Regions from separate parts of the Bartonella sp. W8122 genome, predicted to be linked through region 2. Evidence: predicted binding sites of a transcription regulator. Region 2 holds the regulator's gene; each other region holds the start of a gene.

The links. Region 2 encodes LexA, which represses DNA repair genes until DNA is damaged. Its sites were predicted from a motif close to TGTTCNNNNTGTGTTCNG; they were not measured.
Region 1: H3S83_RS01895 (ImuA family protein) is a predicted target of LexA. The motif match lies at 3,539-3,556, and genes of this name have one in related genera.
Region 3: H3S83_RS01910 (YifB family Mg chelatase-like AAA ATPase) is a predicted target of LexA. The motif match lies at 7,883-7,900, and genes of this name have one in related genera.

Annotation. Positions count from the first base shown of each region.
Region 1 covers NZ_JACFOO010000001.1:396,274-407,420, reverse strand. The annotation lists gene H3S83_RS01905 (error-prone DNA polymerase) at 1-1,058, opposite strand, end outside; gene H3S83_RS01900 (DNA polymerase Y family protein) at 1,215-2,813, opposite strand; gene H3S83_RS01895 (ImuA family protein) at 2,701-3,522, opposite strand; gene H3S83_RS01890 (YkvA family protein) at 3,767-4,156, shown strand; gene H3S83_RS01885 (invasion associated locus B family protein) at 4,336-4,833, shown strand; gene rlmN (23S rRNA (adenine(2503)-C(2))-methyltransferase RlmN) at 4,984-6,213, shown strand; gene H3S83_RS01875 (hypothetical protein) at 6,240-6,671, shown strand; gene H3S83_RS01870 (hypothetical protein) at 7,093-7,722, opposite strand; gene ptsN (PTS IIA-like nitrogen regulatory protein PtsN) at 7,773-8,240, opposite strand; gene hpf (ribosome hibernation-promoting factor, HPF/YfiA family) at 8,365-8,949, opposite strand; gene rpoN (RNA polymerase factor sigma-54) at 9,103-10,665, opposite strand.
Region 2 covers NZ_JACFOO010000001.1:1,605,435-1,616,581, forward strand. The annotation lists gene H3S83_RS07055 (TonB-dependent receptor) at 1-1,817, shown strand, start outside; gene H3S83_RS07060 (TetR/AcrR family transcriptional regulator) at 2,255-2,872, shown strand; gene H3S83_RS07065 (hypothetical protein) at 3,781-3,984, shown strand; gene hpaR (homoprotocatechuate degradation operon regulator HpaR) at 4,082-4,570, opposite strand; gene lexA (transcriptional repressor LexA) at 7,396-8,115, shown strand; gene rimO (30S ribosomal protein S12 methylthiotransferase RimO) at 8,533-9,846, shown strand; gene H3S83_RS07085 (arginyltransferase) at 9,960-10,706, shown strand; gene H3S83_RS07090 (YrbL family protein) at 10,735-11,147, shown strand, end outside.
Region 3 covers NZ_JACFOO010000001.1:408,573-419,719, reverse strand. The annotation lists gene H3S83_RS01930 (glycosyltransferase family 2 protein) at 1-30, opposite strand, end outside; gene thpR (RNA 2',3'-cyclic phosphodiesterase) at 349-888, opposite strand; gene H3S83_RS01920 (translocation/assembly module TamB domain-containing protein) at 967-5,661, opposite strand; gene H3S83_RS01915 (autotransporter assembly complex family protein) at 5,661-7,625, opposite strand; gene H3S83_RS01910 (YifB family Mg chelatase-like AAA ATPase) at 7,961-9,493, shown strand; gene H3S83_RS01905 (error-prone DNA polymerase) at 10,157-11,147, opposite strand, start outside.

The DNA of each region.
Region 1 (11,147 bases), 1.2 Mb from region 2:
TTGACATTGGTAATGCCCAAACAGAAACATACTGCCGAATTGGCAGCCGAACCGCGCCCCTGACAAAGAATGCCTTGTGATTTTGCAAAACTGACAATGTCATAAACAGTCAGAAAATAGGGAGCATAGCGAAGCTTCTTGATAAGCTTCAATTCTTTTTCCAGAAGTGGTTTTACGCTGTCATAAGCTGTTTTTGGAAACCTTTCAGCCATGCCTTTCCAGGTCAATTCTTCCAGATAGGATTGGGGCGTTTTACCGGCAGGAACCGGCTCGTCCGGATAGGAATAGGAAAGATCATCAAGTGAAAAGGAAATGGGGGCTACAAAATCCTGTTGCGCTTTGATTGCACCGGAAAAATTCCGATAAAGCCGTTCTATTTCTTTCACCGGCTTCAGATATTTCTCGCTATTGGCTTGAAGCGCAAAGCCTGCTTCGTCAATTGTTTTATGAAGACGGATTGCTGTCAGAATATCTTGTAAAATGCGCCTTTCTTCACTGTGATAGAGAATATCGGCAGCAGCAATGAGACCGACATTAAAGTTTTTGGCCATTCTTGCCAGATATTCACTATAACGGGCATCCTTGCCGGTAAAATTCATCGGCAAACCAAGAAAAACTTGTCCCTTTGCCACCTGTTGCAAGTTTTTCAATGTGTCTTCCAGTTTTTCGCCATCTGTGACAATGATCTGGAAACCGCGCGCACGAAATAAAAAATCTTCAAACTTTAATTGGCAGGCTCCTTTTTCGCCGGATTTTGCTTTTCCTTCGCTTAGCATCCGGCACAACATGCCATAAGCTTTTCTGTCTCTTGGATAGACAACAAGGTCCGGCGTTCCATCCGAAAACACCAGCCGACAACCGACAAGATAGCGGAAAGAAGGGGCAAGTTTTAAAACTTCCCGTGCCATGGCAAAGCCGCGAACCACGCCGGCCAATGTGTTTTCGTCGGCAATGCCGATACCGGCATAGTGAAGGCACGCCGCCTCGCCCACCAGCTCTTCGGGATGGGAAGCCCCTTTTAAAAAGGAAAAATTGCTTCTTACAGACAATGCAAACATGTTGTCGCCTTATTTTGTCCGGTCGTTTCCTTGCTGGTAGATTCTTCAACCGGACGAAAAGACATGTTTTTCAAAAAACCGGACTTTCTGGTTGAGAACAAAAACCAACGCATAATGCGTAAACTTGCCTTTAGAGCTTCTGGAAACTGAAAGATTTCAGGCAAATAAGCCATGTAGAAACCATTTGGTTTTCGGATATTCGCCATAACGGAATATCCAGAAACGTTCGCCATTTTCATCTTCCACGCGATAATAATCACGATTAGGGCTTGACTGTTTCCACCATTCGGCACTGATACGTTCAGGCCCTTCGGCAAGGCGAATTTTATGGATAATCCGTCGCCAGCGAAAAGAAGCTGGCGGATCATCCGGCAAAGCAGCAATGACATCAATGGGCTGTGGCGGGCAAAAAAGCCTGATAGGCCGTTCTGGCGGATTGGGATGAAGAGAGGAAAATCCTTGTGCCTTCAATTGTGCATCCAAAGCTTTCAAAGCTTCAGTATGCGGTTTATGGTGCTGGGCTATTCCCCAAAAAGCTGCATATTCGGGAATATGACTTTCTTTTGTACCGGCAACCAGAACATGATCTGCCCCTAAACGGGTTGACAGCCGATCAACCAGTTGCCCGATTTCTGCCGGTTCCAGATCATCATTGACAAGCTCTGTCTGAAGGGGACGAAGGGGAGCGGAACGGCTTACCGAAAGTGCCAATGTATCATAGCCATATCCCGCATCGAGCGGTGTTTTCAAGCTTTTCAGCCGTTCCTCGAGAAGCGACAGGAATTGTACAGGATCGCTCAAAGGGCGACCGGTCTCAATGCCTATCCGGTCAATATGTCCATCAACCCGATAAAGGATGATGTTTATCATCAGACACCCCAGACCGAGTTTCGTTAAACGCTTGAAAAATTCTTTTGCCAGAACAAAAAACTGTTTTTCAACCATTGTTACATCAATCAATGGCTCTTCCAAACGTAATGACAAATAAAGGGACGGGGGTGGATTTATGAATGAAAGCGGCTCCTGTCTTTTTCCATAAAGCGCATCAAGTCGGGCAGGCAAAACTTCGCCGAAGCGCGCAGCCAGTGCTTTTGGCGAAACCGCCTGAATATCTTTGAGACAATAAAATCCGGCACGGCGAAGTGCCATTTGGACATCCGGCTTTGCTTCAAGTGCCGGTAATTTCAACCTATCCAATGTTAAAACAAAATCTTCTTTTGTGACAAAACGGTTGACACCAAAACGGGCAAAAGCCCGCGCGGCTGCCGGTGTTATTGTCAGTGCCGAGAGTGTTTCAAGCCCCAACCCCTTATAATAAGCGGTCACTTTTTCGAGCATTTTTTGTGGCCCCCCGAAAAGATGATCGCAACCTGTCACATCAAGTATCAAACCAAAGGGAAGGCTATAGGCTACAAGTGGGGTAAACCGGCCGGCATTTCGGGCGAGATATTGAAGATAGTTCTTGTCGGCCTCTTCTGCTTCATTGACTGTTTCTATTCTTTCACAAAGGCTGCGTGCATGAACCAGAGAAAGCCCCGGATAAAGGCCGGCATGTGTCGCCGCCTCATTGACATGAGCGAGCCTCAGTCCGTGGACAGAACGGCCAACCACTGCAAAAGGTTTTGTGAAATCCGGTGCTTTTTCAGGCGGCAAAACCGTCTTCAGACGGTCTATCGGCAGGCGAGGAAAAGCGAGTGCCAGATAGAGCCGGTCGTTTAAGCCGTATTTCTTGGGGTTTTGTAAAAATCTGGTCATGGATGTTCCATTGCATCAACCAATGTCCGGTATATCCGGCCCTATTTCGCAAAAGTGTGACATCGTAATTTGTTAGCCCCGGTGCTTTTGCACCCGAACTTTCGGAAGGCGCTGCTTTGACTTGCCAACGTGTAGCAGCATTGCTGTTTTTCAAAGCTTCTTTGCCAAGCACCAGAACAACCGGCGAATGTGCTTTTTCTGCTGCCAGATGCAAACGTCGGGTGGCTGTAAAATCAAGCGCCCGACAGGCACCCGAAAGGCTCAATAATAAACCGCCCACTCTGGACGTTGCCAATGCATCATCAGCCGCTTTCAAAACATCTTCGGCCTTTTGACAACGCACCAGAATAAATCGCGCCGGATCAAGCCCGAAAGCAGAAATTCCAACAGGATAAGGAATGCCATATTCTATTTCTGTACTTTCTTCTTCCAGCCAGATGAATGGGCAGTTTGCCTTTTCATTGCGTTTGAGAAGACCGAGAGAAAAACCGGTTGCACTATTCATGGCGGCAGGACCGGAAATAACTTCATGCAAGGCATAAGAGGGAAATGGACCAGCCGCAAAATCCACCTCTTCGTGACCGAGATAGAAATAGCCTTCAGGAAGGGAATGTTTTTCCTTGCCCTTTCTATTGTCATCCATAGAAAAAGCGACAGGTTTTCCTTCCATGCGGGCAACAAGGCGACGTAATTGGGCTATATCCGGCATAAAAGACTCACAACAATGTTCTTGTTTTGTTCCATTATGGAATCGAATATAAATCAGAGTCAAGTGGGAGATTTTATAAAAGAAACTGCCTCTTCAATTCTGAAATATCCTTTAAAAAATCAATTTCAGGATGCTCATGAAAAGGATTCCTGAAACCGGAAACTTGTAAAATTATCACGACTTCCTACTTCTATCATTGTTAAAAAGCGTAGTTTGAGGACATTTCTGCGGACGGAATTTTAAGATGGATAAAACAACAATCGAAAAAATTTTGAAGCCCGAATCAGAAGAAACGCAAAAAAGTCGTGCTGCAAAAGTACGGGCGGCTTTCTGGAAAACAGTTCGTAAAGCGGCAGGACACATTCCCTTTATGGAAGATGTCGTTGCCAGTTATTACTGTGCATTTGACCCTCAAACACCGACACGTGTACGCGGCATTCTTCTTGCGGCACTCGCCTATTTTGTAATGCCTTTCGATCTTATCCCCGATATGTTGGCTGTAATCGGTTTCACCGACGATATCGCAGTTCTTACAATTGCGATCTCGGCAGTGCGCGCCCACATCACCGACGCACATTATCAGGCTGCACGAAAAGCTCTGGAAAAGGCCCCGATTGAAACGCCAAAAAAATAGTTTTTCATTAAAATTGTAATTTCCGGACAAAACTTCACTTTTTGGTAACCATAAACTAGTCAAAATTGCATGTAACACTGAAAGCATGTTGTGAGAATGATATGCTGATTTTTGAAAAATCGCCGGTTTGAAGCCATCCGGCTTTGCCAATAGAAAACAAAAAGTGAGCTGAGTATACGATGTTTGGAAAAATTTTTGTTGCTGCGTCTGTCTTGATTATGGGAGTTGCCGGAACTGCTTCGGCACAGACACCTACACGCATCAACCAATTTGATGCATGGGGTGCCTATTCCTATAAATCAGGAAACAGTACAGTATGTTATGTGCTTTCCGCCCCGATTACTGCAGAACCCAAATCGGTCAACCATGGCGATAATTATTTCCTCGTCAGCAAACGTGCAGGCAATCCGGTTACTTATGAGCCGCAATTCATGGCAGGCTATGCCCTGAAGGACAAAGTTACGGTTTCTGTCGATGGCAAAAATTTCGAATTCTTTACCAAGGATTCCTCTGCCTGGGCAGCATCACCGGCAGCAGAGAGCCAACTTGTTGCAGCCATGAAAAGCGGTTCCAATCTTTCTGTCAAAGCTGTTTCCCAGCGCGGAACAAATACAAGCTATACCTATTCCTTGAAGGGAATTACCGCAGCACTCAACGCTGCACAGAAATGCAAATAATACGAATTTTTCAATTTTTACCCGTTTCGGCACTGCATCATGATATTGTCATGGTGCAGTGCTCGTTTTATGGCACATAAGTGTGGTGACGTTGGCTTGCTTTTATGCTAAATCCGCCAAGACAGAACTTTATTCAGAGCTTTGGAAACTATGAGCGTATCCTACGATCTTAGACCTATTGGCGCGACTTCGCTTTTGCGCCCTGCCAGAATGGATGAAACAAAAGCATCCCTGATCGGCTTGTCGCGCGCCGAAATGGCAAGCGCGTTACAGGAGATAGGCGTACCGGAACGTCAGACACGTATGCGTGTTAGCCAGCTTTGGCATTGGCTTTATGTACGCGGTGTTTCAAACTTCGACGACATGTTCAATATTTCCAAGGACATGCGTGAAAAAATGAAAAAACATTTTTCCATTGCCCGTCCGGAAATTGTCGAAGAACAGATTTCTAACGATGGTACGCGTAAATGGTTGTTGCGCTTTCCTTCGCGTGGCGCCGGAAAACCGGTCGAGGTTGAAATGGTTTACATTCCCGAAGAGGGGCGTGGCACTTTGTGCATGTCCTCGCAAGTGGGATGCACTCTTACATGTTCATTCTGCCATACAGGCACCCAAAAGCTGGTTCGTAACCTCACGGCTGAAGAAATCCTCGGCCAATTGCTGATAGCGCGCGACCGGCTCGGTGATTTTCCGGATAAAGACACGCCTGACGGTGCCATTGTGCCGGCAGAGGGGCGCAAAATTACCAATATCGTTATGATGGGAATGGGCGAACCGCTCTATAATTTCGAGGCCGTCAAAAAGGCACTGCTTATTGCTTCGGATGGTGAAGGGTTGTCGCTTTCAAAACGCCGTATCACTTTGTCGACATCCGGCGTTGTACCGGGGATTTTCAAAACCGGTGAAGAAATCGGCGTGATGCTTGCCATATCGCTTCACGCAGTTCGCGACGAATTGCGCGATATATTGGTTCCCATCAATAAAAAATATCCTTTGGCGGAATTGCTTGACGCATGCCGTGCTTATCCGGGACTATCAAATGCAAAACGGATAACCTTTGAATATGTCATGCTCAAGGATGTGAATGACAGCCTTGACGATGCCAGAGGTTTGATCAAACTTCTGAAAGGCATACCTGCAAAAATCAACCTTATTCCTTTCAATCCCTGGCCGGGAAGCAATTACCAGTGCTCCGATTGGGAACAAATTGAACGGTTTGCCGATTTGATTAATCAGGCCGGTTATGCTTCACCGATAAGGACGCCGCGCGGACGGGACATTCTTGCCGCTTGCGGGCAACTCAAATCACAATCGGAACGTTTAAGAAAATCGGAACGGTTAAAACTTGAAGCCATGATGATTGCCGGACATGGCGACTGAAAATGGTGGCTCGAATAGGAAGTGACATGAAAAGTATTACTGCATTTCACATTACATGGATTTTAGTCGGTTGTATCTTTGCCGAAGCCGCATTTATGATTGTGCAAATCGGATTAACGGTATTACTCCTCGAACATGACATAACATTACATGATTTATTGTCACCGAATAATCCGCTTTACGATGTTCCGCCGCATTTCATGATTGTGGGCGTTGTCTTTATTCTGGCGATTATTTATGGCGAACACCGGCATTTCTATAAGATGCATTATTATCTATTGGCTGCCGTTATCGCTGCTATCCTTTATTTCATTTCCCTATGGGCAACTGGAACGGCGCTCTCTTTCGGTGAAACTGTCATCAATCTCATCGCTGCTCTTGTTTCCGGCGGGGTTTACTGGTGCATCACACCGCGTCGCTATAATCGCCGCTCATTGGCAAGCCTCAAAAACAACTAGGCTTCGCAAATACACTTATGTGACCGGGTTTGCAAAATATGCATACCCGGTTTTTTAGTCTTGATTGTCCTGCTTTATATCACCGGAATTTTTATTTTTCCGATTGGCAAATTTATTTTTTGTGAAACACGCTCGATATATTTTTCCAAGAATGGACTTTTTTAAACCTGAAAACTACCCTTTGAGCCTGAGGATTACCCGACACAATGCCAACCGATACCATGTTTTGTTGCGTCCTGATGTTCCGGGCATATCCCCCAAGCGGCTAAAACTTTTTAGCTTTAAAAATTGAAACATATCTCTTCGTGATACCATTTCAAAAAATTTTTAAGCGGCTTTTTTAAGCTCTGTTATTTGGAGCTAAGCGAAAAACGTAAGACCTACCAAAACCTTGAAACTGGAGGCAAGTTTTGAAACCGGATCACGAAAATTGATATCCGCGAGCCAATAGCCGCTGATGGCGTTCGGCAAGACGTTCTTTCATCTTTCCGTCTCTGACCATCTGGCGCAGTTTTTCAATGCGTTTATGCCGTAATTTTGGCGAAGCACGACGAACCATTGGCCATAAAATCCAAGGTAAAGCAAAGATATGGAACATTGCAAAAACAATGATTGTTGCGACTTTAGAGGCCATAAGATAGTGCCCGCGCGAGCGCAGAATATAATAGGGAATAGAGGCACAGATGCCAACAATAACTGCCCACAGGGCGGGTATAAGAATGGCCAGAAGAAATACGCCAAAATTTCCGAGATTAATGAAAAATGTCAGGTTCCACGCATGAATAATCCAGTTTGATAAACCGAGGAGACCGACCAATAATGCGCCATAAATGAAAAAAACAAACATAATGAGGAAAGTAAGCGGAGCGGCGATGCCCGGCTCACGAAAGCGATCATCATTCTGATGGGCCAAAGAGGTCATTATTTTATCCTGCCATTGAAATTGCCTGACAACAAAACACAAATCCGGCGATGTGAGCCTATCAGCCACTTCTTTACCGGTCAACTCACGATAATTGGCAAAAGCTTTGCATATAAAATTTTCAGACAAAAAGAATAAAATGCCCGCATGAAAAGTTCATGCGGGCGCAAGCCGTTATATTACGCGGCGTTCGAGGCGGCCGGATGCTGTGTCAAAAAAGTATGGATGGCAACCGCATCACGCGTATTGCGTAATTTTTGTACCATATCATTATCACGCAAAACGCGGGCAATTCTCGAAAGTGCCTTCAAATGATCGGCACCCGCGCTTTCAGGAACCAGAAGCAAGAAAACCAGATCAACCGGTTCATCGTCAAGCGCTTCGAAATCGACCGGCGTTTCAAGGCGGGCAAAAACACCGACAATGTGGTCGATATTGGCAAGCTTGCTATGAGGAATGGCAATACCATTGCCAACGCCGGTCGAACCGAGTTTTTCACGTTGAAGTACCGTATCAAGCACTGTTCGCTCGTCAAGGCCTGTCAGAGAGGCTGCTTTTTCCGCCATAATTTGCAAAACCTGTTTTTTGGAATTTGCCTTAAGGGCAGGAATAACCGCTTCCGGTGCAATCAAATCACTAAGATCCATGTGGTTTCCTTTTTTCCATCCCGAATTCTTTCTCAACCTCGCGACATCGAGCCAAGAACATCGAGGGTCTGGATAATCCCTTTTCCTCATAATTTGAAAAAACGGGGAAAAGGAATTTCCTTATTCAGGCTTTATTAGTAATGGATGAGGGGTCGATCCAGCCGATATTTCCATCAGCCCGCCGGTAGACAATATTGATTTTTCCATCAACCGCATTGCGGAACACCAACACAGGATTATCCATCAAATCAAGTTCGACAACAGCATTGGCGACAGACATATCGCGCAATGTCATCGACGTTTCTGCAACGATTGTCGGGGCATAATCTTCCGGCAAGCCTTCATCTTCATCGGGCACCGGCTCCATAATGTGATAGGCATATTCGGCAAAAGCGGTATTGTCATTCTGCTTGTTGCTGCGTGATTTCAAACGCCGTTTATAACGACGAAGGCGCGTCTCCAGACGTTCTGCTGCAGCATCGAAAGCGCCTTGAGGATCTTGCGCCTGACCCGTTGTCTGTAACACCGCGCCAGAACTCAAATGCAATACGCATTCAGCTGAAAAACGCGAACCGGATTTGACAACAGTAACATGTCCTGTGACACCACCGGCAAAATATTTTGAAATCGCATCATTGATACGGTCTTCAATCCGCGTACGGAAAGCTTCACCAATATCCATATGCTTTCCTGAAATGCGCAAGCTCATTATAAACCTCGTTCATAATTCGTGATCTCCGCAGTTTAACGACATCTTCAAGCGGAAGCAACTCAAAGCGTGTCTTTTCCTGAAAAGACCGGATTACTGACTTTTTAAAGCCGGCTTCTAGTCATTTATCAACAATAAGTCAATCGGCAAAAATCAATCTGTAGTTGTGTGAATCTGGCGTTTCTTTTCTCTACGCCGCAATACTGAAGATGAAATATTCATCATTTCTCTATATTTGGCTACGGTGCGACGAGCTATATCGATATTCTCTTTTTTGAGCAATTGGACAAGTGTATCATCGGAAAGCACATGATCGGCAGTTTCGCTGTCGATCAATTTGCGAATACGCTGACGTACCGCTTCGGTTGCATACTGTTCCCCGCCATCTGTGCTTTGCAGAGCCGCTGAAAAAAAGCTGCGCATTTCGAAAATGCCTCGCGGAGTTGCTACATATTTATTGGCAGTTACCCGACTTATAGTCGATTCATGCATGTGAACCGCTTCGGCTACTGTTGCCAGCGTGAGAGGTTTCAAAAAAGAAATGCCCTGACGCAAAAATTCTTGCTGGTGGCGGGCAATTTCTGCACTGACTGTGATGAGTGTGCGTTCACGCTGATCGAGTGCTTTGAGCAACCAGTTGGCATTCTGGTAGCAATTACTGATGAAACTGCGATCAACATTGTCCTTGCCGATTTTGACGACATAATCGCGATGAATAACAAGTTTTGGCAATACCTCGCGATTGAGTTCAACGGTAAATTCTCCATTCGGATTCTCGGAAATAATCACATCAGGCACGACAGGGATTGGTGTCGATGCGCTATAAGCTGTCCCCGGTTTGGGATCGAGGCTGCGAATCTCGTTCAATATATCGACTACTTCGCTTTCTTCGAGACCGGAAAGTCTGGAAAGCGTGACAAAATCACGTTTGGCCAAAAGCGGGAGATTATCAAGTATGACACTGATTGCCGGATCAAGCCGGTTTTGCCGTTCAAGTTGCAATGACAAACATTCGCAAAGTGAAGTAGCAAATATGCCCGGCGGGTCGAGCTGTTGTAAACGTTTCAGAATATTGTGAACCAATGTTTTTGAAACTGACAATTCATCAGCTACCTTATCAACCGAACCGTTAAAATACCCCGCTTCATCAAGTTCGGAAGAAAGGTAGCAAGCAATATCGTGCTCCTCTTTATTTTTGAACGCAAAACCGATTTGCTCGGCAACAAAATCCTGCAAGCCAGGTTTATATGCAACCGTTTCGACAATATTCACATCTTCGATTGGCGAAGATCCAATGAAAGAAGTCGTCCAATCGGACGAATATTCTTTTTTACCAAAATATTCGGACGAAGATTTTTGCGAAAAGACAGCCTCATCGCCTCCGTCGAACATATTGGATAATGTTTCCGGATCAGGTGTCTCATAGAGATTTCGATCACTCTCGACATTTTTCTCGAAATTTTCAGACGCGCCAGCGGAATTGTCGAAAACATTATTGGTTTGCGCGTCGCTATTTTTAATGGCTTCATTATCGGTTTTTTCTGTAAACTCTTGCCCATTTTGACGCTCGAGCAAAGGATTTTTTTCCAACGCCTCCTCGATAAAATGTTCAAGTTCAGCAGCAGTCATCTGAAGAAGCTTAATCGACTGCATCAACTGGGGAGTCATCACCAGTGATTGTGACTGACGAAGCTCAAAAGATGGTGACAGTGCCATAAACCTTATTCCTCCCCAATGGACCCCACGCGAAACGGCCAATGAACATCACACAAAACGAACCGGTTTTTGTAACCTCGGTCGTTTAATTTGTTAAAATTCTTCTCCTTAACGAAAATGGTATGATCCTTGCTTGTCAACTAAAAAATGAGAAAAATAACAAGCTTCAATCCTTGTCCGCAATTTGAAATCGTCCATGTCGTCGCAGAAAAGTAAAATTATATGGCTTTCCCGAACCGCTTCCTGATGATCTAGTTTTCCAATTTTTCAGGAAAAAACAGCCCGATAAAGAGGTTTTCGGGACACTTGGCCTTCCATTATATGGCTATCTTTAAAAGCTATCCAAACACTTACACAGCGCGTTATGATAAAGCTAATAAGCGGTTTTTAAAAAAATTCCACGGCAATTCTTTTCCTCCCGACTTTTAACCTTTATCGGCAACAAAACGCTTTTCATTGTTTTACTTAGGAAGAACCGGCAA
Region 2 (11,147 bases):
ATACAAATGACAGTGATGCGCCGATTATCCGCGGTGTTGATACCAAAGGTCCGTTGGTAAAAGGTAATGCCTATTTAGCCAACCCAATTCCCCGTGCGACAATCAGCGTAGATGGACGTTATCTGAGTGCGGGCGAATTCGGTATTGGCGCTGCACCGATTTGGGATGTCGAATCTGTTGAAGTATTCCGCGGTCCGCAAACGACAACGCAAGGTGCAAACGCGATCGCCGGTGCGATTGTTATCAAGACAAAAGATCCTACTTTTACGCCAGAGGCAGAAATACAAACTCTCTATGGCACCAGACAACAAAAACGCGGCTCTCTTATGGCTTCGGGGCCTATAACACCAGAACTCGCTGGTCGTATCGCACTTGATTATAGCGGGCGCGATACATTTATCAAATATACAAATCCCCAGTTTCTGGATTCGGATATGGATAACGACCCGCGTAATGTCAACGGCCGTGTAAAGCTGCTTTGGCAACCTTCCGAAATACCCGGATTGGAAGGCAAGCTTACCTATTCACACATGGATTCACGGCGGCCTGCTTTCGAAATTGCCTCACACCCCTATGACCAACTTCACGATACACGTGATAGTACAGACAATATCCAGACCAAAACCGATGCCGGTATTTTTGACATGAAATACGATCTGGGAAACACGGTTATTCTGTTTAACGAGTTACAATATTCAAACGGCACATATGATTATAACTTCGGTCGTTCGTTTAACGGTACCGCTTCAAAAGACTATGATAATGTTTCGAACGAATTTCGCGTCAATTTTGGCGACGAAACAACGACTTTAAGTGGTCTTGGCGGCGTGTTTTATTCAAAAAGCAATTCGGACAACCATATGTTGCACGACTTTGCATCAACCGATTTTACCGTTGATCAGGACAGTGTCGGTGTTTTCAGCGAACTGACATATCGTTTTGCTGAAAAATGGGCGTTGACCGGAGGTTTGCGTTATCAATATGACGGTATCCGGCACGACGGTGTTGCAAGCTATGTTCCGGGTGTTCGCCACATTTATGATGAAAGTTTTGATGCTGTACTTCCGAAAATTTCACTCTCTTACGATATTCGCGACGATATAACTGTTGGTGTTATGGCTTCTCGCGGTTATTTGCCGGGCGGAACCGGACTTAATTTTTCCGGTAAGCGGTATTATGATTTTGATGCTGAAAAAGCGTGGAACTATGAAATTTTCTCGCGTATCACCGTGCTTGACAGCAAACTCTCTATTACTCCGAATATTTTCTACACCCGCTACACAGATTCCCAACGTTCTGTCACCGATTACATGAACGGCAAACAATTCGGTTCAATCATCGTCAATGCCGATGAAGCAAAAACTTACGGTGCGGAATTGGGAGCCGATTATCAATTGCTTGACAATCTTCTGTTGCGCGGAGGCCTCGGGCTTCTCCATACCGATACAAGTGAATTCGGTGACACACGCGGCAATGTGTTTGATGGTAAGAAATTTGCAAAAGCACCGGGTTACATGTTCAATGTCGGTGCTGATTGGGATATCATAGAAAACCTTCGGTTGAGTGGCGATGTGCGCTACACAGATGACTACTATTCAACAGATGATAATGATCCGGCTTTACGCGTGGGATCCTATGCAATTGCCAATATGCAGCTATCATATAAACCGAATGATCATATGGAAATATTTGGCTATGCAAAAAATCTGTTTGATGAGCGTGTTCCAACAGAAAAAAATCGCGATCGTATAGCAGGCATTCAAGCTTATATTACCGAACCACGTGAATTCGGTGTTGGTTTGAAAATGAAATTTTAGTAGTCCTTATTGCACATTGACCAGTCAAATCAGGAAAAAGCCATATAGCATTCTATATGGCTTTTTTGTTAGCCATTTATCGAACCGGATATTAGTTTTCAAAAAACTACAAAAATCATATAGCGCAACACTTGTTCTTTTGGTCCGTTGAGTTGGATAAAATGCGTGAGCAGCTTGCCTAATTAAGTTAGCTAACCATCATTTCGGGTTAATAAGACCATTAAAACAGATGAGATGACGATACATAATGGGTGCATATTGGTTGGGCAGTTTCGCCTCGATAAATTTTCACTCGTTAAAAATGCTTACGTCACATAAGATGCAGAATTTAAAGACAAAAAGTTGTTAGGCCCGGAAGCCATCTGATTGTTCCATTCAATTGTTCGTGATATATTTTTTCAAATTTCTTTCTTAAAACTCGAACAAAATTGGCTCTAATGACTGAACCGCCCAAAAAACTTTCACGGGGAAGACCGCCTACAATCAACAAAGATAGAATACTGGAAGCCGCTATTGAAATTGGGCTACCCAAAATTACATTTGTTGGCGTTGCTGAAAAATTAGGTGTGAGCCATATGGCTCTCTATAATCACGTTAACGGATTGGAGGCTTTAAAAACTCTTGCTGCAGAAACCATTTTCTTGAAGTGGAAATTACCTCAAATAACGTCAAACGTTAGTTTGCATGATTATCTTGTAACACTTGCTTCTTCATTGTGGAAACTCGTCGAAACCCATCAAGGTATAACGCCTTATCTGCTTCGCCGCGATATGATTACTCCCGCAATCGAACAGCGCATTTTTATACATCAACAGAAACTCGCTGAAACCTACCATCTTTCATTCATTCAGTCGCATTGGCTGGCTTTTACCATTTGTTATCACACACTTTCGGTAGCTGATAGCGTTTTGCCGGATAATAAAGATGAAGAGGATTTAACCCGTTATCAATCAAACCTCGGCATTCCGGGTATAGATGATGAATATGCCATTGGCATTCGTGCACTTATATTGGGTAGCCTTTCTATTCTTGATGAAATTTCCGAACGAAAATAAATAAAAATATTTGAGAGCTACCAAAAATCTCTATTCCATTGATGCGATAACGTTCATCGATTCTATATTTGGTTAAAAGTCCGCGGTATGTGAATATTGATGCAAAACTAAAAAAAGAGAAATTGAAACTTAGCTCATCGGCAGTAAACATTCCTTCAAATCTTGAGGTAAGTAGCCGACAAAATCGACATTGATATCAAGGCACCTCGCTTCGATTCAACATGTGTTCCTTGAAATTCTGGATTTTTATTTTGCCGCTGGGTTAAACAAGTTTCACTCACCTCGCAATCGGTTTTTGAAATCAATTCTTGATATTTATTAAACTATTTAACGTATTAAATATTATAGTAACCAATAGATCGGTTGTGCTAGTAAATTTTATCGTGCCACATATGATTGTTGAATATTCAGCGAATTTTGAAAATCGCATTGATATTGATGTGTTGTGTGACTCGCTATGGTGAGTTCTTAAATCGAACCCGATATTCACTTTAGGCGGTATAAGGGTTCGGGTTTAACAGACAGAAATTTATCGCATAGCCGATTGTGCGCTTTTATATCGCTGACGCTAGGCATCGGAGCAGGGCACACAAAGCAACAAATCATTAATGCCGGTAACAAAATTTTCTAGTTGCAAGCAAATTTTGCGCCGAGCTTTTTAGCGAACCAAATTTCACGCTTTCATTCGAGATTAACAAAATCAATAAAAACGCTTTCCGAAAGAAAATTCCATCCGTTCACGTTTGAAAAATAATGCATAGCAAGGGTAGAGGACAGATGGCAAAAATACACTGAGAGAGCGGATTGAAAAGGCGAATAAAGATTTTGAACGGTTTCGTCGTGATGGAGTACTTAACCAAGTCAATGACCATTCGGTAGCCGCAGATGATGGAAGAACGGCTTTCAATGTGATTTCACAGGTTGATCTTGAAATTATTGCGAAAGCTTCTCAATATTCTCTTGTCTGCTTTGGCGAAGGTTCTATGCATGACACGTCTATGATGTTAGGCGTATTAGGTGGAGAAACCTACAAAGGGAAAGCGGAGTTTGTTACCGAACTCTTTGCTATTTCCGGAACAGGGCAGGTAAATGCCGTTATGTCGCTTGACTAATAGAAGTTGAAGAACCAGCCAGATACGAGAAAGAGGATGACTACCGACTGGATTAACGATATTTCCTTGTCGGAAAACAAAACTCAAAATCGGTAAGCTACTTTTCTTCGGGCTGGCCAGCGTTTTCTTCCAATATTTTATGGATAATGGTACCAGCCAGTTTAGCTTTTTCTATAAATTCACCAAGCAATTTATGCAATTCTGACAAATTCTCTCGGCCGAAAGCCCGACTTATTTCGTTATATATCACTTCGGAACCAACCCCGACTTCCCCGATGAGGTCGGAACCGGTTTTGCTTATCATTACCATTGAACGTCGTCCGTCTTCCGGGCTAGTCCACCTTTTTATCAGTTTCCTGTCTTCAAGATCACGTAAAATGCGTGTGAGCGAAGGACCCAGAATGACAGTAGCGTCAGCCAAGTCGGTGGTAGAAATTTCATCGACTGCCGTTAAGGTTCGCAACACGCGCCACTGCTGTTCTGTTAGATTGAAATTCCTCAAATGCGGCCGGAGATACTCCATAATCGCTTCACGTGCTGAAAGGAGCGCCATAGGAGTCGATCTCTGGAATGATCGAAGTGTCATTTTCGTAATCTCGATGTTGGATTGCACGCATATAAATTGCGAACAATAAAATTGCAAATTGTTAGATCGGTCAGAAGAAGGTCTTGTTCTATAAATAAGGCTTTTACTGACAGGCCAATATTTTTCGTTATGTCCCTTGATAGCAATATTTCGATTGTTATTACCGATTGCTTGATGAAAAGGTTTTTCGTAAATTCATTTAAAAGCGGTAAAAGTCATCCAATTAACCTCTGCAGAAAAATAACACCCACCGTCCCAATTCTGTTTCAGATCTCGTGGTTATTTTAACTCATATTTTGCATCTTCATTCGGGAGACTGTCGAATATTTTTGCTCTCCTTCTTGCGAACCTCCATGGTCGACATCCATCCGGCTACATTACGCAATAGGCTCAAGCCTTTAGAAAATTGCCATTTAGCAGTGCCTTGCTAGCTAATATAACCGACCGAAAACGGACTTTATGTTTTCAAGATTACCCGGTTTTTTAGATATTGAATGTTACAGTTATACTCCGATAAAGATGGGGTGAGGGTGCCGCGATTTCATTGTTATGAATTACATTTAAAATTTTTATTGTAAAAAAACAACATTCGAGAATTTGTATTATGGCGCATTGTCATTTGTTTTACTCTTTTTCGAAAAAAGAGAAATCGTCAATATTCATATCGTTTATTTATATTACGATAATAGATTTTATTACATATAATGGGTCGATTATTATTAATAACTTCAATAGTCTACAAAATGCCCCCATATCTTATACTCTCATATTCAACATGGGACAAAATGGACTAGCTGGAAAACGCCGAATGAAATCGGCTTCGGGATATAATATACCCTTTGAGTTATTCTTAATTTCTGATGCGGGAAAAATCTTTATTGAGCAAGAGCCGATAAAATTCGCTGGGCACACACTGGCACAATGGATCATTTTTTACAGGGCAGGTGCAACCTCAGCCTAGTAAAAAAATCGCTGAGGGAACTTATACGGATGTTGCGGTAGTAACCATTGTATATTAGAAAAAATGTAGGTTCGGTACTCTGATGTTTTAGTCATGCCAACATAATCACGTCGTTATGACACGTCGTTTTGGCTTTTTCCGATTTATCTTGCAATTGCTATCGACATGTCGGAACCATTATTTGGCTTATCAAACAGCCGTAACAACTACGCGGCTTCTGTCAACGTGCTGTAATCACTATGTGCCAGAAGATTGTTCTCTTGTTTGTCTGTTTATTGCATAAGATATATTATGGAACTTTTTTATATCGGGCACGAGAGACGGGGAAGCTGATTGTTGATCAAATCTGCAATAAAAACCCCGAAAATAATTGAGCTTTTTATTGATTACCATCTCGCCACAAATTTACGCGCTGTGCCCGTCTCAAAGCTGTTTCAGGTTTTGTGTAAGAAATCGGGATGTAAGATACAAGGTAAATGCACGGTAATAAGGCAAATTACACGTTAATTTTGTTTCTCATTAATTTTTGAGAAGTTTGGGTTATCAGGCATAAACGATTATGTTGAACGCCGATTTCGACGTTCACGAAAACCGGGGCGACAAAGACAGATTGGCACTTTATGTGAATTTTACATGTAACAGAATTTGGACCAACCAAAGATAATTCGATGCGTTATCGGCATCGCTGTTTGAACGCACCGCCAGGGCCAAATGTTGGAGGACGTAACAGTAGATGCTCTACAAATCCGCGATTATGATTGGGACACGGTATTCATTGCCTAACACATTTCAGATTCTTCAAAAATTTGCAGCAACGCCAATAACAAATCAATGCGGCTTGATCCGTGAATTAATGTCCGAACTCTTGAAGACCGTAATTTCGAACAATTATAAATTTACAAGCAAAAAATACGATGAAAATCGGCAATGAGACTATCCACCTTCGATGAGGCGGGTATGAGCGATAGACAGACAATTTTATGATATATAAAGCCCGAAATAGAAGATAGGGGTGCTAATAATTGAGTGTTTGACGAGCTTTTGATACGAACTGACGCTTGCCCCCTTCCCTTTAGACCTTTCGAAAATCATGCGCATCAAGTTTTAATTATGACGTTTGAAGGCAGGAATTTTTAGCATTTAACCTAATTTTACATAACTGTAAGAACCGACCATTTTCGCGGTTTGGTCTTACAAAGATTGCCGATCGGCAGAATACACTTTGTTTTGAAGTTTGGAATGAACAAAGCGGATTAGCCGAGACAAAACCGAAGCTGTGCTAAAACTTATTATTCTGGGTAGTTCCGGCGCAATTATTTCAGACTTGCTCGTCGCCAGTTGCCCATCAGGACATTCAATTGACTGATCTGAGGAGTAAAAACTCGTCGGCATGAAATTACCTAGGCGAGCCTCTGATCAATTGGGCTTGCAAGGTTTTTCAATGAAAAGACAATTCGTATATCGCTCGCAGCTCGACACGATATATCAGGCTCTATTTTTATAGAAAAATCAATCAGTTGAGCAATCTTTGTTAAGAGGATATCTAAATGCACAACGAAAGACGCTTGGAGAGTGAAATTCTCATCGGCGTCGAGCGAAATCCTATTCAAACAGAACTTTCGACCAAACATTTTAGTTTATTGCACACTGTTGCATTTGCTTATTTATGACCGTTTATATCGTCTATCCATTTGAAGTTAAAACAATTGGATTATGGATAAAACCAGCCAGTTGTTTCAGGACAAACTTCCACTTTATAATTTATCGCGCGTGAAAAACGTTTAAATGCTTGTAGAACATTAATAGAACATATAGTGTATGTTCTGGTTTTGTTTCTCATTGATTCGTGTTATTGGAGAGTTTTATGTTAACCCGCAAGCAGTATGAATTGCTTCTGTTTATTCATAACCGCCTAAAAGAAACCGGTATTCCCCCTTCATATGACGAGATGAAAGAAGCATTGGATCTAGCATCGAAGTCGGGCATTCACCGGTTGATTACAGCTTTGGAAGAACGTGGCTTCATTCGTCGCCTCCCCAACCGCGCACGTGCTTTGGAAGTTCTGAAACTGCCCGAATCCATGGTACCTCCTATAAATACTGTGCGTAAATTTTCTCCAAATGTCATAGAAGGCACGAAAAACAAACCCTTTAAAAATATCATTGCGAAAGAGCTCAATGACGGCGAAAGCGGTCCGGCAGCCAACGTAAATGTTCCGGTTATGGGGCGTATTGCTGCAGGAGTTCCTATCTCGGCCATTCAAAACCAGACCAACATGCTTTCATTGCCTCCTGATATGGTTGGGAGCGGTGAACATTACGCTCTTGAAGTTAAAGGGGATTCCATGATCAATGCCGGAATTTTTGATGGCGATACGGTGATAATCAAACGTGGAAACACCGCAAATCCGGGAGAAATTATTGTTGCCCTCGTTGACGACGAGGAAGCAACGTTGAAACGTTATAGAAGAAAAGGCGCCTCAATTGCTCTTGAAGCAGCCAATCCGGCTTATGAAACAAGAATATTCGGTCCTGACCGTATCAAAATTCAAGGGAAACTCGTCGGGTTGATACGACGCTATTGACGGTTTGATAAGGCGACATCGATTATCATAATTCAGCTCATTAACGACGCCATCTGGCACACACTGTTTAAAATTGATGATCGTCGGAAGCTTATATTGAGGATTGTCAAAGCGGTTTAAAATGACCGGTTTTGACAGTGATGTTTCACACAGGGATTACGTCTCATTCAGGAATTATGAACAAATTGGTTGCTCAAACAAAAAAGTTTGAAATTTGGCAAAAAAGCTTGAAATTTGGTACGAATTTATGCGTCTTTGTGGCAGTCCGGTGATGTCGTGATGTCCAATAACAAGGACTGATTGTTTTGGACCATGATGTTTATGGTGTTTTCAGCGTTAGGGGCTTGCCTTTTTAGTAAAAGAGATTAGGCCAACACAAAACGTGTTTTAGAATTTCGTATATTTGCAGGAAATAATATGTCAGCTCCACGTGTCAGTTTTGTATCTTTGGGGTGCCCTAAAGCACTGGTAGATTCTGAACGCATCATAACAAAATTACGGTCTGAAGGTTACGAGATCGCTCCCAAACATGACGGGGCCGATCTGGTGATCGTCAATACATGCGCCTTTATCGATTCTGCACGTAATGAATCGCTCGCCAATATTGGTGAAGCTTTGAACAAAAATGGTAAGGTCATAGTGACCGGTTGTCTCGGTGCAGAACCTGAGGTAGTGACCAAAACTTATCCGAACGTCTTGGCTATTACCGGACCACAAGCTTACGAAAGCGTAATGGAAGCGGTCCATAAGGTTGCTCCACCCGTCCATGATCCTTTTGTTGATCTTGTTCCACCGCAAGGCGTTCGTTTGACACCGCGTCATTATGCTTATTTAAAAATATCCGAAGGCTGTTCCAATCATTGTAGCTTCTGTATTATTCCCCAATTGCGAGGAAAGCTCGTTTCGCGACCAGCGTCAAACGTTTTACGAGAAGCAGAAAGACTGGTACAAGCTGGCGTAAAGGAATTACTGGTCATTTCGCAGGATACGAGTGCTTACGGGCAAGATTTGAAATATAGCGAAAGTGTCTGGAAAGACCATTCGGTGCGGGCCCGTTTCTATGATCTAGCCAAAGAACTTGGAGAGCTGGGTGTCTGGATCCGTATGCACTATGTATACCCCTACCCCCATGTTGATGACGTCATTGAACTTATGGCCGAGGGCAAGATACTGCCATATCTCGATATTCCTTTCCAGCATGCTTCTCCTACGGTTCTTCGTAATATGAAGCGCCCGGCACATCTTGAAAAAATTAATAAACGCATTGAAAAATGGCGTTCTATCTGTCCGGATATTGCTTTGCGATCAACATTCATTGTTGGTTTTCCGGGCGAAACGGAAGAAGATTTTCAATTGCTTCTGGACTGGATGAGTGAGGTAAAAATAGATCGTGCCGGCTGCTTCAAATATGAGGCTGTAGAAGGTGCAGCGGCTAACGACCTAGGATTGGAAATTATTCCTGAGGAAATTAAGGAAAGTCGGTGGAAACGTTTTATGGCACATCAAAAAACAATTTCCGCACAACTTCTGAAGAAAAAAATCGGTAAACGGTTACAGGTGCTTGTCGACGAAAGTGATAGACATAAAGGCATCGGGCGTACAAAATATGATGCTCCTGAAGTGGATGGCGTTGTACATTTGACATCTCGTCGTCCAATCCGGACCGGAGAATTGGTAACGGTAAAAATCGAACAGTCTGATGATTATGACCTTTATGGAATGATTGTCTAGAAATTGCGCTAGAGTTGTTATTTGACAAGCTCTTTTGTTTTGATGAATGATAGAGGCAAGCTTTATAGTTTTCAGTATAAAAAGTTGTGTGGTGTTTTCGTAATGCGATAATTATGGCAACTAGTGATAAAGACGAACCACAGTTTTTTTTGACAGCTCCGGCGCCCTGCCCGTATTTGGCCAAACGTTTGGAGAGAAAAGTATTTACCTATCTTGTCGGCCCATATTCAATAGAAAAAAATACTGTCTTGACGCAAAGCGGGTTCCGGAGATCGCAAAATATTGCTTATAGGCCGGTTTGTGATGGCTGTAATGCATGCGTCTCCGTTCGTATCGTCGTGAAAGATTTCGTCCCAGACAAAACGATGAAACGAATTGTCAAGAAAAACCGCGAACTGGTTGGTCAGGTCCGTCCTCCCAAGGCAACGGTCGAGCAATATCTGCTTTTCAAACATTATCTCGAAATACGCCATGACGATGGTGGAATGAGCAAGATGACATTTCAGGACTATCAAATGATGGTCGAAGACACGGAAGTCGAAACATCGCTCATTGAATATCGGCAGAAGCCGTCTAACGGGGAAGAGGGAGATGACAAGGCCAAACTACTAGCCGGTGCATTGACCGATAAAGTAGAAGACGGATTATCAATGGTCTATTCATTTTTTTCACCGGAGGAAAAACGGTCTTCTCTTGGCGTTTTTATGATTCTCGATCACATCAAACGGGCAAAACGACTTGGTCTTCCTTATGTCTATCTCGGTTACTGGGTGAACGGATCCCGAAAAATGGAATATAAGTCGCGTTACCAACCGCAAGAACATTTGACATCACACGGCTGGAAGTTAACAAAAGAGTAGAAAACGTTAATCCTGCGAGGAAGTCCATATGCTGAACGAGATGATTGAACTGAAGGGGCGTGAACCGAAATTCAAGGGGAATGCACGCTTGGTCTTCATTCATCCCGACAACCCCGATTTGCTAGTGAAGGTTTTGCGACCGGAATGGATAGCGAAAACAAAGCAAGTACCGGAATGGAAAAAGCGGTTCAAGCCTTTGGGCGCTAACTCTGTCAACATGCATGAATTGTTTGAAATTGTGCGCATCAATCCCCATGCGGAAAGCATTCAGCCTCACATGTTTACGGTCGTCGCACTCCAGCAAACCGATCTTGGTTGGGGATTGGTTGTTAAAGCGGAAAAGGACAAGAACAACGACTACGCTAAACCGGTTGCTAAAGATGTTAGTAAGATCCGCACTGCTTTGGATGAATTCGAGAATGGGGTGAAACAAACCAATGT
Region 3 (11,147 bases), 1.2 Mb from region 2:
ATCATGTTCGTTTAACGAGGATTTAATCAACTCTCACTCACTTTGAAACAAATAATATATTGCCCACTCAAACTCATCATGAAAAACCGGTAAAATTGATTCAATTAATATGAAAAATATCCCGATAGATCAATGACTCGTAGCTATATTGCGTTAGACCTCCTTTTTGACGTGATATCATAACTCCAAATACCTAGACGAAGATTATTAACACACGCGGTAGTTAGCATTGCAATCACGTTCAGCTTTAAATTGTACCCGGACAATCCTCTATGGTTCGCTTACGGAAATATTGATAGTTTCCAAAACAATTCATTAATATCTATAATATGCAGGACATATCCGAAATTATTTTATTTTTAGTGCCCATTTGTCTTCAATAATATATGGCCCACCGCCAATTGACTCGTGCGATGACATCAACACAAAGCGGTTAACCGGAAAATATCCCGTTTCAAAGTGGCCATGTGAAGAAAGATAGGGCAATAGATCATCAAGCTTCACCTGTTTCAGGCGAGCAACTGTCACATGTGGAATATATTTCCCTTTATCCGATTTGAGGCCAAGTCTTTTGGCAATACGATCAATATCACTTTGCAAAAGCAGCAGCTCCTCACATGGTTCTACGCTTGCATAAATCGAATGGGGCGTTTTTGAACCGAAGACATCAATGCCTTTCAGTCGCAAATTGAACGGCTTTCTTTCAATGTGATCAAGTGCGTGAACAAGTTCATCAGCCATCTCGTTGTTCATGTCACCGAAAAAACGCAGGGTGATATGATAATCCTCGACTTCGATGAAACGTGCACCAGGTAAACCGCCTCGCAAAAGTGACAAGGACAATGCGGCATCATGCGGCACTTCCAATGCGGCAAAAAGTCGGGGCATCATTATTCCTTACGCGTTGTGGGTGACGATGAAATGAACGCCGGAAGGTGATTTCCGGCAAAAACAATATTCCTCGTTTTAATAATCTTTTTCATAGAAAACACCAACACTTGAATCACCTTGTGCGCCAAGTGCGCCTTTGGCTTTCAAGTTTTTGGAAATATCCAGATTAACAGTGCCTTTCGTGTTGCCACCGGAGCCGGCTTCGACACCGAGATAAATATTATCGCGGATATAGCGCCCCGCTTTAACACCGGTATTCCCCTGTTTATCTGTCACAACATCAAGATCATCAAGGCCGGTGGTCGACCGTAAGGAACCGAGAAGCGACGTGTTGGTAACACCGGCAAGTTCGGCAGCAGCAGACGCAAGCTGGGCAATCTGGAAGGGCGAGAGTTCGCTGATTGAACGATTGAAAATCAAACGGGCGAGAACTTCGTCCTGAGGCAAGACAGGAACCGAAGTGAAGGAAACACTCAATGCATTGATCGTACCGCTTACAGTTACCGTTACTGTAATATCGCTTCCTTGCGTGGTTGCAACAAAATTGACTTCAGGGTTGAGATTGCCGACAAGTGTTACCGTTCCTTCAGTGAAGGTAAGGCGTTGAGAAAGAATTTCAAACCGGCCCCGCAACATCTGGAACCCGCCGACGGGATGAATTTCATTCACCGGACCGAACAAACCGATTTCGCCACCCAATTCGACATCAAGCCCCATACCGCGAACAAAAATCTGGTTCGGTGCACGGATATGCAATTTCAACTGGACGACAGAAGGTTTTGCCGGAGCCGTTGCAGCTTTATTCCTGCCAGTATCGATTTTCGCCCGCTCAAGCGTTGTTTCAATATCTTTTGTAAGATTCTTGTGTTTGACATCTATAAGAGCAGCCCCTCCGAAACGATCCGGAACGGTAATTTCTGCCTTTTCGATTGTAAGATCACCGCCAATCACCGGATTATTCAACAGACCGCCCGTTACTGTTAAAGTGCCATCAACGGTCGCAACAACCATTTCGCCATCGCTATAGCGTGTATGATTGAGGCGAACGGTCATATCGGCGGGCATTCCGGCAGAAAAATCTGTCGAAATAGAACCGTTGGCGGAAATTGTACCTCCAGCAGATGATGAAGCGCTGGCACGATTGAGCACAATGCGCTCGCCACTCAAACCGGCATCAACGACAATATTGTTCAGGCGCAAATTGCTTTGCGGATCAATAAAAGTACCATTTGCAAGAGCAAAATGACCATTCAATTCCGGTTTTGTGAAGGAACCTCTGACTGTTGCATCAACATTTGCCGAGCCGGAAATTTGCGTTCCACGTTCGGCAAGGAATTGATTGGCAATTGCCATAGGAGCCGAACCTTTGACATGAAGATCAATGCCATCACCTTTTACCGGAATGCGGCCATTTGCCGACATATTAAGCCCTTGCGCACCATTTGCGGTAAATTGTTCAAGATTAAGAACATTATTGTCATAATGGCCCTCAGCATTCAAACTGATTGGCGTAAGACCATTTTTTGCCAATAAATCGGCTCTCAAGCCTTGGCCTGAAAGATTGAATGTTGCCGTCGGTGCTTTCAATTGTCCACCGATGTGGGCGTGACCGGAGATGGTGCCGCCAAGATTCTGATTGGCCACAAAACCGTTTGCGAGAGTAACCGGCAAATTTTTCAAGCTTATGTCAAGATCGAGATTTCCTGCATCCAGCGGTACTTTGCCATTGGCTTCAACATCAAGACCGGAACCGGAAATCCTTGTATCAACATTGACCGATTTGCCATTGGTTCTCCCCTTTGCATCAAGTGCAAAAGGCGCGATCTTTTTGTCTTTGAGAAGGCCGATTGATAGACCTTCACCTTTCATATCAAAGGCAACATCAGGTTTATCCGGCGTTCCTTTTATATCGGCTTGACCGGTTAAAGCACCGGTTGCACGAAGATCCGGTTTTATCAGATTGGCAAGTGAAACGGGCAAATGGTCCATTTGCAAATCCAAATCGAGTTTTGACCCGCCATCGCCTTTAACCGAAAATTTCCCGCCATTCACATCCAATGTCAGAGGCGAAATGTGATAGCTATTATCAAACAAAATCACAGAAGCCGGATTTAATAGTTTCGCATGCAATGTATCCTGCGAAACGTTCATAGAATCAAACTCGACTGTCAGCCGCTGATTATCCCCTTGCCCATCTTGCGATTCATCCCCGTTTGTTGCAGGGTAGATCAAGCGACCGGCAAGATCGGCCTTGATATTATTCTGGACATCGGCAGAAACCTGAAAAGCGGTTTTTCCATCCATATCTTTTGCTGTTGCTTTTATGGTATTGACGACAAAATTCGCAACGCGAATATCGGAAGCATTGACAAAGCCATTGACACGGAAAGCGCCTTTCGGGTCATCGAGCGTCAAATTCATATCAAGGCTTTCAACATGATTTTCGCCAAAAACCAGTTTGTCGATATGGGCTTTCAGACGACCGCTCTGCTTTCCTTCACTTTCGCTTAAATTAAAGTCACCTGTCATAGTGCCATGACCGTCGGTGAGCAAAAGCGCACTCAATGTTGAAATATCACGTGCATCAATATGGATATTGCCGTCAATCAGCCCTTCCAGATTTTGTTTCAGATTGCCGTTCACATGCGTTTCGCCGACGAGAATGTCGAGATTGTTCAGACTTTTAAACTGGTCATTATCGGAAAAACTTCCGCTTAGTTTCAGTTTTTCACCCCCGAAGAGGCCGCTACCGTCTACATAACCACTCAAATAGGTCGCAATCGGTGACGTATTGTCGAGAATGGCATTGGCAAAAATTGCCGTATCCTGCATTTTCTGACCCGACAAAGTTGCTTCTTTTATCTTTGCGCCAAGACTTAAAGCAACAAGACGGTTATGGCCACGGGCGGCACCCTGCAATTGGACTGCCCCATGCATACGGGGATTGACGAGATTAAGGTCGGAAAGATCAAGCTGATAGTCCATATCGGCTTCATCACTCGAGAAGCTGCCATTCGCTTCAAGCTTGATATGGTCGTTACCAAGCAGGAATTGGCGTGTTGTAATTCCGGTTTCGTCGCGTTTTATTCCACCCGATAATTTTACATTGCCAGCCAGCAAACGATCCAGCGTTTCATTACCGGTTTTCAAAGCCACGGTTTTTCCGGAAAGATCAAGATCGAAAGAACCACCGACAAGGCCGATTGAGCCATTTGCCTCGATATCGGCTGCACCCGAAAGCGGTTTTCCGCTTAACATTGCCAAAGGTTCCAATGTATCGGCTTGAATGCCGAGATTTCCTTTGAATTGAAACTTCTCGATTTGCCCCTTCAGCCATAAAGTGAGCCCGTTAGCGGAAAGATTGACAGTGCGTAGTGTAACCGGCTGATGGGCGAGAATATCGGCATCGACTTTCAAATTAACCGATTTTCCCAAGGCATCCGAAATCTTGCTCTTCGGCGTTGCCATGCCGTTTATTGCGCCGGTAATCTGCAAACCGACATGACGATTATTGACGTCATCCAGATTTTCCGAGTCGCCCCCCATATCGACAGTTATATCGTGGGCAATGAAATTTTCGTTTGAAAAGTTATTGACGATAAATTGGCCACTCCACATCGACCTCTCATTCTGTCCATAATCGATATTAAGAGCAATATTATCGGCACGTGTTTTGCCTCCGGCGACAGGCAAAATAATTGACTGACCGGTTTGCGCTTTGACCGATGCTTTTACCGCCAATCGGCGTAAAAAGCCGTCTGACAATGTTTCTGCATTCGCAGCTATATGAACACCATCACCATTGATCGAAAATTTGTCCAGTCGAAAGCCGCCGCCCTTTTTCAGCAAAGCTGCCAGTTCAAGCTCCGTTCTTGCCCCGAAAAATGCCCGATATTCGTCAGGCATCAAAAGAACAATCGGTCCCGACAGATTAACATTTATCGATTTTCCACTTTCTGTGCCCTGAAGCTTGAATTTGCCATTCAGTACCGGATCGGCACCGGCTTTCATCGCAAGGCCGAGCTCGAAATTATCAAGCGGTCCTTCGCCTTTTGCAATCAAAGCAACGGCGGGGCGATTCTTTATTTTTAAAAGATTGGCAACAATGCCGTTTTCCGGCTCCGACACTTCAATATCGATTTTTGCCTTGTTGGTGCTGTTTGAAATATTGGCCAACACATCGAAATTGCCGGCTTTATCCAGACGTTTCATGACGAGTTGAGCCGCGAGATCACCATCGGCAAGAGTTATACCGCCTTGCAACGAAACTTCGGAAGGAAGATTAAATAGCGGCTCCCCGAATGCGACTTCCTTTGCATCAAGTGATTTGATGCTTATCGCAACTGGCAAGTCCGGTATAGAAAAACCCTTGGATTGGGGGCTTGGTGCCGAAGAATCAGGCAAAGGTTTCCTGAAAATATCAATCTTCTCGGCAGACAATTCGTTAATAGACACTTGTCCGCGCAATAGTGCCAAACGATTCCAGTCAAGTTTGGCATTGGTGATTTTGAGCCAAACACCTTGTCGATCGGCAATCGTAATCGAGCCGATTGTAGCGTTCGACGATAAAGCCCCTTCAATGCCGGCAAAACGGATTTGCCGGTTGGGCGAAGAAATTTTGCTTTCAATGAATGACAAAACCCACGACTTTTCAGCCGCAGCCATATCGTGACCGGCGGGTGAAGAAGTGTCGGCAAAGCTTGCTGTCAAACCTGTAAAGATCAGGAACAATGCGGTTATAAAAGCTGAAAGTGAAAATTTTTTCATCATCAGAACGCCTGCCCTATGCCGATATAGAAACCTAAATCAGGGTCGCCCACTGCACCATCGAGAGGTGCTGCCACATCAAAACGCAATGGTCCAAGCCCTGTCATATAACGGACACCGATACCGGCACCGACTTTTGTGTTTTCCGAAAAATCCGGAGTGGAATCAGCCCCCACAACACCGGCATCGACAAAACCGACGAGACCGATTGTATCGGTCACCATTGTGCGCAACTCCGCCGAACCTTCGACGAGTGAACGGCCGCCAATTGTATCGCCGGTATCGGTTCTAATACCGATATTACGATAGCCATAACCGCGCACAGAACCACCGCCACCGGCAAAGAAGAGCATATCGGAAGGAATTTCGCGCGCTTCCGGACCGGTAATCGAACCGATCTTTGCACGTGTTGCAATAACATAGCGATCTTTCGCATCAAGCGAAAAATAGGAACGGCCTTCCAATGTCATCTTGCCGATAAAGTTTCCATAATGAATTTCGTAAATCGGCTCCAGAACCGCTTCGCCATAAAGGCCGTGTTTAGGATTGGACTTGTTGTCACGACTATCATAAAGCAATCCTCCCAAAAAACCGACCGGTGTAAAATCGCGATTGCCGAAATAGTCGTCTTCCGATTTGGTTTGGGCGGCATTGAAATAAATCCGCCCTGAGAGCTCATCGGTGAATATATGTGTCAAACCGAGCTGTCCGGTAATGCCTGTGGTTGTATAATTATCAAGAACCTCACGCTGCCCTTTAAGGCTTGCAACAAAATCGGTGTCGGGCGTGATAACACCGGGACGGGTGAAAGTGGTTCCCAGAAGATAGCCGAAGTTTTTCGGATTATAGGAGTCATCCTGACTGCCGCCAATGCCGCTAATCTTTGCGTCAAATCGCAAGCGTTCCGCATGGCCGAAAAGGTCGCGATGCATCCAGTAAGCTTCAAGACCGGCGCCATCAAGTGTCGAATAGCTTCCACCAACGCCAAACCGGTGAAGCGGACGTTCCTGTACTGTAAGATTGAGTGGCAAACTGCCATCATCCTTGATCTTGTCTGCCTCCCTCACATTGGCCGCACGAAATACATCAAGCCGTGCGAGGCGCTTGTTGGCTTTGGCAATATCATCGGGGTCATATTCCTGCCCCTCTTTTAATCCGGTCATCCAGGCGACATAGGCTGAATCCATGCGGGGCTTGTCGCTGACGTTTTTAACTGTCAAGGGACCATAACTGGCTTTTCGACCGGGCTGAACCTCTATATTGGAATCGATAGTGCGGCTGGCATGATCGGCAACAACATCACGGTTTTTTACGCTTGCCTTGGCATAACCTTGTTGCCGCCACCCTTCGATGGCAAGTTGTTCCGCCTTGAAAACAGAACCGGATTTTGCAACATCCCCTGACGCATATCCAGAATCGGCCGGAAGAGGAACTTTGTCTTTCTTGTCGTCGGTTTTTGGAGCGAGATCATGAACGCTTGCAACACCGAAATGATATTGCGGTCCGGTATCGATTGTAATGAGGATATCGGATTGGTCGGGCAATTCTGTATCGGGACGGATATTGGCTGCCTCCGCACCGTTCACCTGAATACTGATTGTGCCGCCGTAATAACCTTCGGCATAAAGGGCAGCCAGAATTTTCCTGTAATCACCGCGTGCTTTGGCCAAAAGTCCTGCAGAACCGGAGGCCGGCTTATCATCATCTTCAACGAGAGATGACGCTGCCTTGACAATTTTTACGCCCCCTTCCGGTGCATTCGGAGCATTGTTAACTTTGACCTTATAATGTTTTGGAACACCGATAACATCGGCATTTTTATCGTTCTGATCTTTTTTACCCCATAAATGGATACCAAAAAGATCGAAAGCATTTGCTTCTTGTGGTTGATAAAAAGTCAGCGCAACGCAGGTCATGAGAGCGACAAGAGCACTCTCTGCCTTCAACCTCGATTTTGTAACTGACATTACCAAAACACTTAACTCTTAACCGTCAAACTCTTTGTTTACCTGCTTATTTACCAAATATAACGCTCCAAAATTCCAAACCCACAATTTACTTCGCACTTTAACTTCGCGCTCATTAAAATTGCTGCTTGTTCATGCGTTAGCATAGGCCAGCGTTTAATCATATACTGACGAACATGATTTTGCTTCATTTTCATCAATGAAGTGTTAACCGGCAATTTGTGCCTTACCGTGGCGAACACCATAAAAATACTTGATGTTCATGAAATGTTCTTGATTTTCGGTAAAAATAATGATTGTCTCATTTTGATACAACTCACATGAGAACAAGACAAATGGTTGCACGTATTACGACTGTTGCCTTTTCGGGCATTGACGCTTTACCTGTGGATGTACAGGTTATGATTGCCAATGGCAAAATGGGAATGTCCATTGTAGGCCTTGCCGATAAGGCGGTTGCAGAAAGTCGCGAACGTGTGCAGGCAGCACTTCACGCCTGTGGATTGTCCATGCCGATCAAACGGATTACGGTCAATCTAGCACCGGCCGATCTACCCAAGGAAGGTTCCCATTATGATCTACCGATCGCTGTCGGGCTTATGGTCGGAATGGGGCTTTTACCCCCTGAAATCGGGCAAAAATACGTTGTTATGGGTGAATTGGGACTGGATGGTTCAATTGCACCGGTAAGTGGTGTTCTGCCCGCAGCCATGGCGGCCGTTGCTTCCGATAAAGGGCTGATTTGTCCGGAACAATGTGGTCCTGAAGCCGCCTGGGCAGGTTCCGACATCGACATTCTCGCCCCTTCGAGTTTGCTTGCTCTCGTCAACCATTTCAAAGGTTCGCAATTTTTGTCGCCGCCACAGCCACGCCAATATATTGTTCAGGATAATTTGCCCGATCTTGCCGACATAAAGGGGCAAAGTGCCGCCAAACGGGCACTTGAAGTGGCAGCCGCGGGTCGTCATAATTTGTTGTTTGTCGGCCCTCCCGGAGCTGGCAAATCCATGCTGGCCGAGCGGTTACCTTCCATATTGCCGCCGCTTGATGCCCGCGAACTTCTTGATGTTTCGCTCATTGCCTCGATTGCCGGAGAAACAACGAACGGATCTGTTTCCATTCATCGACCTTTCCGTGCACCCCATCATTCGGCATCCATGGCAGCTATGGTCGGCGGCGGCATTAAAGCACGCCCCGGCGAAGTTTCACTTGCCCATAATGGGGTATTGTTTCTCGACGAGTTTCCAGAATTTTCACCGCAAGTTCTCGATTCTTTGCGTCAACCGCTTGAAAGCGGGGAATGCGTTGTTGCGCGTGCCAACCGGCATGTCAGTTATCCCGCACGTATCCAGCTTGTTGCCGCCATGAACCCTTGTCGCTGCGGCATGGCAGGCGAACCGGGGCATGTTTGTGCCAAAGGCCCGAAATGCCAGCTTGATTATCAGGCACGTATTTCCGGCCCCCTGCTTGACCGCATAGATTTACGAATTGATGTGCCGGCCTTATCGGCACTTGATCTCATCAAACCGGCAGAAGCAGAACCAAGCCGCGTTGTCGCCGAACGCGTTAGAAAAGCAAGAGATATTCAGGTTAAAAGATATGCAGAACTGGGAATGCCCCAAATCCGCACCAATGGTGATTGTCCTGCAAATCTGATCGAAAAAGTTGCCGTTCTTGATGGTGCTGCCACAATATTATTACAAACGATAAGCGAAAAAATGCGCCTTTCAGCACGCGCTTACCATCGTGTCCTGAAAGTTGCTCGTACGATTGCCGATCTTGAGGGGGAGACGCATCTTACCAGACACCATCTTGCCGAAGCGGTTTCCTATCGTCTGGGCAATGAACGCCTGAAAGCCGTAGCTTGAATGGTAGTGCTCAAAGCGTGAAAAATGACGTTCTATGCGCGTTTTTTTGCGCCATTCGAAATTTCCACAACAAAGCTCGCATAATTCATAGTTACCTCACACAATTTATAATAATTCGCGAAAATGAAATATGGAGTTTGTTGTCGGAACGAAATGAACTTCCGAATGGTCTTCAAGCTTTTTCAAAACCGGTTGATCGAACATAATGCGGTTTTATCCGCGGCCTCACACCTTTACCTGCGGGTGAATGTTATGAAAGTCAGGCTTCCGGATTTTATTGTCGCTGTTTATTTTCAAAAACAACCGACAATCGATGCATTCAAATGCTTTTTTAAAACACGAATATTTTTCAAATTTCCGATTTCAAAAAATATACCTGAGCAAATGGATTCATGGACTTTTAGATCACCCTGACACAGGGGCAAGCTTCGGCTTTCAGACCCGTTCTTTTGCTTGATCAACCCTCTATTTCCTTATTCATTTTTGACAGGATTTTGTTTTTCTTAAAAGATTGAAACAACAGTTTTAAAAATACTGAACAACTGCCGACCACGTGATGAAGCTTTCACAGGCTCCTACATTTTTCAGCTTGTCATCAAACGGTTCGAGATATGCAAAATAAAAAGTTGAAAGGCATAAAAGTCTTCATTCATGGCAAATATTTCAATGGAAATCGCGGGATTTCGGCAAAGCACGGAACTGACGGGGATGGCGGGCCACAGGTTCGCTTTCAATCGCCGCAAAATGTTCGGGAATTTCGCTCAGATTGATAATGTCCATACTTCTATCTTCAATATAAGAGGCAACAAGGTGGGTAACACCGGAAGAATCCCGTTGTATTTTACCTGTTATCAATAGGAGTTTACCCCCCATGACCTCGCGGCGAAAGCGCAACATTATTTTTGGCCAAACAACAATATTGGCAATGCCGCTTTCATCTTCCATTGTCAAAAAGACTACACCTTTGGCACTGCCGGGCTTTTGCCGGACTGTAACAATACCGGCAATTGTTGCAGAAGATCCACCGGCAATTTCCATTGCTTCATGACAGGTAAGCACTCCCTTTTTTGCCAGATCTTTTCGCAAAAAACTGACCGGATGGGCTTTGAGCGACAAGCGCGTTGTTTCATAATCGGTAATGACATGTTCGCTCAATTTCATCGGCGTAAAAATAAGCGGCTCTTCTTCACCGAGATCGGATTGTTGTGCTGCCGCAAATAATGGCAAGTTTCCATGATCGGGCAAACGGCGCACCGCCCATAAAGCCGAACGCCGCTCTTTATCGATACTTAAGAAACAATCGGCATCGGCAAGAAGCTCGAAGGCGCGTTTTGGTAACATCACCCGACGATGCAATTCTTCAATAGAAGAAAACGGCCCTTCGGCTTGTTGAAGTTCGATTCTTTTTCCCCATTCAATGGCAAAACCGTTGATTTGGCGAAATCCCAATCGCAATGAAAAACCATTGCCGTTTTTTTCCAGACAATGGTCATAATGGCTATGATTGACATCGACCGGCAAAACCTCGACACCATGATTGCGGGCATCCCGAATAATCTGGGCGGGGGCATAAAACCCCATAGGTTGGGAATTAAGAAGAGCGGTCGCGAAAATTTCCGGATGATGACATTTGAGCCAAGCCGAAACATAGACA